Regions from separate parts of the Streptomyces sp. Edi2 genome, predicted to be linked through region 2. Evidence: riboswitches for the same ligand, from Rfam matches in the RefSeq annotation. Region 2 holds a riboswitch; the other holds the start of a gene.

Region 1 (3,398 bases), 5.3 Mb from region 2:
GTCGCGTTCAGCTTCATGGTGCAGGAGCCGAGCGGGATCATGCCGCGGTCCAGTGCGTAGTCCTTGTCCGCGAGGGTGCGCAGGTAGCGCAGCATCGCGGTCTCGGAGCGGTACTGGTGGAAGACCGGGTGGGTGAGGTAGTCGTCGCTGCGCAGCAGGTCCTGCGGCAGCGTCTCGGCGGCGGCCGCGTCCAGCTGCTCGACGTCGCCGTGCACCCCGAAGGCGCCCCAGACGCCGGCCAGCTGCGCACGCCCGGTGGTCTCGTCGCACGCGATACCGACGAGGTCGGCGTCGACCTGCCGGAGGTTGACCCCGGCCTCGCGGGCGGCGGCGACGACCTCGGCCGCCCGGCCGGGCACCCGCGCGGTCAGCGTGTCGAAGTACGCGCCGTGCACGATTTCCACCCCGCCGGCCCGCAGGCCTTCGGCGAGGACCGCGGCGTAGCGGTGGGTGCGGCGGGCGATCGTCCGCAGCCCCTCGGGGCCGTGGTAGACGGCGTACATGCCGGCCATGACGGCGAGCAGCACCTGCGCGGTGCAGATGTTGCTGGTGGCCTTCTCGCGGCGGATGTGCTGCTCGCGGGTCTGCAGCGCAAGGCGGTAGGCCTTGTTGCCGTCGGCGTCGACGGAGACGCCCACCAGACGCCCGGGCAGGCTGCGGGCGAACTGGTCGCGGACGGCCATGAAGCCGGCGTGCGGCCCGCCGAAGCCCATCGGGACGCCGAAGCGCTGGGTGGTGCCGACGGCGATGTCCGCGCCGAGCTCGCCGGGCGAGGTCAGCAGCGTCAGGGCGAGCAGATCGGCGGCAACGGTGACGACCGCGCCCAGCTCGTGGGCCTGCTCGATCACGGCGCGCGGGTCACGGACCGCACCGGAGGCGCCGGGGTACTGCAGCAGCACGCCGAACACACCTCGCTCGGCGATCTCGGCCGGGATGCCGTCGGACAGGTCGGCGACCACGACCTCGACGCCGGTGGGCTCCGCACGGGTCTGGATCACGGCGATGGTCTGCGGCAGACAGTCGGCGTCGACCAGGAAGATGCCCTGCTTGACCTTGCCGACCCGGCGGGAGAGCGCCATCGCCTCGGCGGCCGCGGTGCCCTCGTCCAGCAGCGAGGAGCCGGAGGTGGGCAGACCGGTCAGCTCGGCGACCATCGTCTGGAAGTTCAGCAGCGCCTCGAGGCGCCCCTGCGAGATCTCCGGCTGGTAGGGGGTGTAGGCCGTGTACCAGGCCGGGTTCTCCATGACATTGCGCAGGATCACCGGCGGGGTGAACGTGCCGTAGTAGCCGAGTCCGATCATGGACGCCAGCACCTGGTTGCGGTCCGCGAGGCCGTGCAGCTCCTGCAGCACCTCGGCCTCGGTACGGGCCTGCGGCAGCCCGAGCGCCTCCGCGCTCTTGATCACATCGGGAACGGCGGTGTCGGTGAGCTCGTCCAGCGATCCGAACCCGATGTGCGCGAGCATCTTCGCCTGCGCCTCGTGGTCGGGACCGATGTGCCGCCGCTCGAAGGGGGTGCCGCGTTCCAGCTCGGTCAAGGAGATGCGATTGGTGGTCATCTGCGGGGGCCTCCTGGTCGTACGACCTACGAGGGGCACCACGGCACGGGTGCCCGGACGGCCTCCCCCTCTGTCATCTCAACCTGAGAGCTTCACCGGCCCGCGCGAGGCGGCCCGGCTTTCACCGTCGGTGAGGAGGGGTCCCGGAGCTGTGCCTTCCGCGGCCCGCCCTGCTTTCCAGAGTGACCTCGCCCACGCGGTACGTGTGCCTGAGAGATTCCGGGGAGGATTTGCTCCTTCGGCGCCCTCGCCGCGAACGACAAAGGACTCTCCCGCACGGGGTCAGCGGCCATTGGCCAGCCTACCAGCGCCGCACTCGAAGGATCCTTCGAGTGGCCAGGGCATGAAATGTGCCGTTTGGTTGTTGTCAGAGGGCAGTTGCGACCAATTGGAGGGACCGTGCAAACCGATATCGATCCCCGGAGCCTGATCGGCCGCAAAGCGTTCGACCGTAACGGCGCCAAAATAGGCACGATCGACGAGGTCTACCTCGACGACGCGACGGGGGAACCGGAGTGGGCGGCCGTGCGCACCGGACTCTTCAGCCGGGACGCGTTCGTCCCCCTCGAACCCAGCAAGATGGTCGGTGAGGGCCTGCACATTCCTTACGACCGCAAGCTGATCAAGGACGCGCCGGACTTCGGCGTCGGCCGCCATCTCTCCCCTGAGCAGGAACTTCAGCTCTATCACCACTACCGACTGGATATCTCCTCCCCGGCCTCCGACCCGGTGTCCTCGCCCGGCTCGGGTGACAAGGACTTCGGCAGGATCGCCGGCTCGGACGACTGACCGTCCGCCGGCCCCCCGCCCACCAGCGGCAGGGGCTCCCCCGGCCGCAGCGCCGGATCCTCGACAGCAAAGGTCCGCACCCTCCCCGGTGCGGACCATGGCGTTTCGAAGCGTACGGTCACCCTCCCCACCCCGCTCCCCTGCACCCAGCCCGCGCCGTACTCGTCGTGCACCACGTCCAGTCCGGGATGCCAGCGCCGCGGCCGGTCCTCCTCGGCCTCCCGCGCCGCGGCCGCGCCACCGGACAGCTCCGCCGCCGCCCGCGCGGCCTTCTCCGCCTCCGCCGCCTCCCGCTCCGTCGCCACCTGAGCGAACAGGTCTTCCTGTGTGAAGTCGGCCAGGCCGCTGACCCCCACGCCCAGCAGCCGCACCCCGCCGGTGGTGTCCACCATCTCCAGCAGCCGCACGGCGGCCTCCCGTATCACCGCGGGGTCGTCGGTGGGCCCACGCAGCGTCTCGGAGCGGGTCAGCGTCGAGAAGTCGTAGTTGCGCACCTTGACGACCACCGTCCGCCCGGAGCGCCCGGCGGCCCGCAGCCGCTCCACGCAGCGGTCCGCCAGCCGCAGTACCTCGCTCCGCACCCGCGCCCGGTCGGTCAGATCGACCTCGAAGGTGTCCTCGACCGAGATCGACTTCGCGTCCCGCTCGGCCACCACAGGACGGTCGTCCCGCCCCAGCGCCATCGCATACAGCCCGGCACCGTGCGCCTTGCCCAGCAGCCGCACCAGCTCGGCCTCGCCGGCCTCCGCGGTCTCCGCGACGGTGTGGATCCCGGCCCGGCGCAGCGTCTCGGCCGTCGCGGGCCCCACCCCGGGCAGCGTCCGCACCGTCATCGGGCCCAGCAGCTCCCGCTCGGTACCGGGCTCGATCACCACCAGACCGTTCGGCTTGGCCGCCTCGGACCCGATCTTCGCCAGCATCTTGGCGCCGGCCAGCCCCACCGAGCCGGTCAGACCCGTGGCGGAGCGGATCTCGCGGCGCAGCCGCTCCCCCACGGCCCGCGCGGCGGCCGTCCGGGGCGGCACCCCGCCCGCTTCCAGGTCGACGAAG
Region 2 (3,398 bases):
GCCTCCATGACGGCGACGGGGGCGAAGTTCTCCGACGCGATCATTTCGAGGGTGGACTGCTGGCGGTGGAGTTCGGCGTCGACGGCGGCGGCGACATCGGGGTCGACCTCGTGGAGGGAGCTGTTCAGAAGCGACATGAGTCTTCCTGGGGGAGTCAGGGGGCGCGATCGGGGTCCGGCCGGACGGCGGGTCCGGAGGAGCTTTGGCCCGGGCGGTGCCGGACGGGGAGCCGGCGGCTCAGCTCTGGATGAAGGCGGCGTACTCGTCGGCGGAGAGCAGTTCGCCCGGCTCACCGCCGAGCTTCACCTTGAACAGCCAACCGCCCTCGAACGGGGCGGAGTTCACCAGCGAGGGATCGTTGACGACATCCTCGTTGATCTCGGTGATCTCACCGTCGACGGGCGAGTAGAGATCGCTGACCGACTTGGTCGACTCCAGCTCGCCGCAGGTCTCGCCCGCCGCGACCGTGGCACCGACCTCGGGGAGCTGCACGTAGACGACGTCGCCGAGCGCGTTGGCCGCGTGCTCGGTGATGCCGACCGTCGAGACGCCTTCCTCGGCGCCCGACAGCCACTCGTGCTCCTTGCTGTAGCGCAGCTGCTGGGGGTTGCTCATGGCTCGATTCTCCTGTACGCGAGGGTGTGGTGGTGAAGGGGGTCGCCCCTGGTGACGCCGAGGGGGAGGGGCTTGCACAGTGAGACGCACGGGTGCGCGCCGCTGCCGGGTCCGCCCCGGGTGAGCTCCTGCTTCTGCTGTCTGTGCTACTTCTGCCGCTTGTAGAACGGCAGAGCGGTGACCTCGTACGGCTCATGGCTTCCACGGATGTCCACGCACACACCCTCGGTGCCCGGTGTGGCGTAGGCGGCATCGACGTAGGCGATGGCGACCGGCTTGCCGAGGGTGGGAGAGGGGGCCCCGGAGGTGACCTCACCGATGACCGTGCCGTCGGCCGCGACGACCGGGTAGCCGGCGCGCGGGACCCGGCGGCCCGTGGCGATCAGGCCGACCAGCTTGCGCGGCGGGTTCGCCTCGGCGCGCTCGGCGGCGGCCGCCAGCGCCGTACGGCCGACGAAGTCGCCGTTGTTGGTCGTCTTCTCGAACTTCACGACCCGGCCCAGACCCGCGTCGAACGGCGTGGTCGAGGTCGTCAGCTCGTGCCCGTACAGCGGCATGCCCGCCTCCAGGCGCAGAGTGTCCCGGCAGGACAGGCCGCAGGGCACCAGACCGGCGTCCTGGCCGGCCTCGGTCAGCGCCTCCCAGAGGGCGACCGCGTCGGCCGGCCGGACGAACAGCTCGAAGCCGTCCTCGCCGGTGTATCCGGTACGGGCGATCAGCGCCTGGACGCCGGCGACGGTGCCGGGCAGGCCCGCGTAGTACTTCAGGCCGTCCAGGTCGGCGTCGGTGACCTTCTTCAGGATCCCGGGCGACTCCGGGCCCTGCACCGCGAGCAGCGCGTAGGCGTCCCGGTCGTCGCGGATCGCGGCGTCGAAGCCGCCCGCCCGCGCGGTCAGCGCATCCAGCACCACCTGGGCGTTGGAGGCGTTGGCGACGACCATGTACTCCTGGTCGGCCAGGCGGTAGACGATCAGGTCGTCCAGGATGCCGCCCTGGTCCTCACAGATCATGGTGTAGCGGGCGCGGCCGGTCCTGACGCCCCCGATGTTGCCGACCAGCGCATAGTCGAGGAGGTCGGCGGCCTGCGGGCCGGTGACGGTGATCTCGCCCATGTGGGAGAGGTCGAACAGGCCGGCGCGGGTACGGACGGCGATGTGTTCGTCACGCTCGCTGCTGTAGCGCAGCGGCATGTCCCAGCCGGCGAAGTCGGTCATGGTGGCGCCGAGCGCACGATGGGTGGCGTCCAGCGCGGTACGGCGGGGGGCATCAGTCATGGTTCCGGGCTCCCAGGCAGGGGTGACAAGACGTTCTCCCCATCTGTCATCGGAACCTGAGAGGTTCACCGGGATCCCGCGAACGGACCCGGTTTGCACCTTGGGTGGAGCCGCCCCGTGTGCCGGGCTGCGGCTCGCTTTTCAGATCTGCCTCGCCTGCGCGGTATAGGGGCCTGAGAGATTCAAGGGAGGACTTGCTCCTTCGGCGCCCCGCCATGGCGGCCGGGGACTCTCCCGCGCGGGTTCAAACGGCCGGTATGCAGTTGGCGGTGCACAGGTGAGACGCGATGTGCACGTGGCGGCCACATCATTGCACGGGATCGCCCGATAGAGGAGCCCCTGCTGTCACCCCGCCCGTGACGTGGGCAGATCGGACAATAGCCTTGATGGGCATTACCTTTTCTTGACACTCTGCGGGTAGGGGACGGACTCGAACCGGAGCAGAACCGGACGGGGAGGACGATCGCGTGCACAGTGAAGCGGCATTCGGAGCCACTTCAGACGTCGTGCCTCCGGCCGTCGCGCCTCCGGCGACCGCGCCCGCGGTGCCGCCCGCCGCCGGGCCCCGGGCCGGCCGGAGGCCGCGGCCCGTCGTCCGGCCCGGGCGCGGCGCCGAAGTCGTGGACCTGAGGGGCCGCGGACGGGCGAGGGGGGCCGCCGAGCTGCGGTTCCCGGCCGGTGACCTGGTGGTGGTCTCCGGTCTGCCGGGCAGCGGCAAGAGCACCCTGATGCACCGTGTCGTACCGCCGCTGGACGCACACGGCGCCGTGGTGCACCGCATCGATTCGCAGGACGTCCGCGAGCGCTGGGAGCACGGCAGGCTGCGCCGGCTGCCGTACGCCCTCTACCGTCCGCTGGTCCGGGCCGCCCACTACCTGACGCTGGGCCGTGCGCTGCGCTCGGGGGGCAGCGTGGTGGTGCACGACTGCGGCACCCTGGCGTGGGTGCGTGGCTGGATCGCGCGGTCGGCGGTGCGCGGCGGCCGCGGGCTGCATCTGGTGCTGCTCGATGTGCCGCCCGAGGTGGCGCTGTCCGGCCAGGAGTCGCGGGGGCGCGGGGTGTCGGGGTACGCCTTCGCGCGGCACCGCGGGGCGGTGGGCAGGCTGGTCGGCGCGGCCGAGTCGGCCCGGCTGCCGAAGGGCTGCCACTCGGCCGTCCTGCTCGACCGGCGGGCGGCGAGCGCCCTGGAGACGGTCAGCTTCGACTGAGCGCACCGCCACCGTGCCCCGAGGGTCCCTCCGCACGCCTTCTCGTCTAGGGTCTTTGGCCAGATGGCGCGGTTCGGAACGGGTGGGTGCACATGACATTTCCGCAGCAGGGGATACCGCAGCTGGCGTGGCCGGCGAACGAGCTCGAAGAGGTGCTGGCCGCCGCGGCCGGGCACCCGGGCGCCGGTGGCCGGATCGTCGAGGTGCTGGGCCGCAGCAGGGTCTGGGTGCCGCTGCCCAACGGCGGCGGACCGGAGAGCGCCGGTCCCGGCACCCGCGGCCTCGATCTGCCCACCGTCGA

What was found. Region 2 has a riboswitch for glycine ahead of gcvT (glycine cleavage system aminomethyltransferase GcvT). Riboswitches for the same ligand answer to the same signal wherever they lie in the genome.
Region 1: another riboswitch for glycine. It lies ahead of gcvP (aminomethyl-transferring glycine dehydrogenase); the one in region 2 lies ahead of gcvT (glycine cleavage system aminomethyltransferase GcvT).

The regions. Positions count from the first base shown of each region.
Region 1 is NZ_JBEJGX010000003.1:1,093,760-1,097,157, forward strand. It holds gene gcvP (aminomethyl-transferring glycine dehydrogenase) at 1-1,559, opposite strand, end outside; glycine riboswitch at 1,620-1,746, opposite strand; glycine riboswitch at 1,747-1,844, opposite strand; gene ABR737_RS08245 (PRC-barrel domain-containing protein) at 1,959-2,348, shown strand; gene ABR737_RS08250 (DNA polymerase IV) at 2,252-3,398, opposite strand, start outside.
Region 2 is NZ_JBEJGX010000003.1:6,344,112-6,347,509, forward strand. It holds gene glyA (serine hydroxymethyltransferase) at 1-137, opposite strand, end outside; gene gcvH (glycine cleavage system protein GcvH) at 238-615, opposite strand; gene gcvT (glycine cleavage system aminomethyltransferase GcvT) at 762-1,889, opposite strand; glycine riboswitch at 2,041-2,136, opposite strand; gene ABR737_RS31345 (AAA family ATPase) at 2,435-3,097, shown strand; gene ABR737_RS31350 (enhanced serine sensitivity protein SseB) at 3,190-3,398, shown strand, end outside.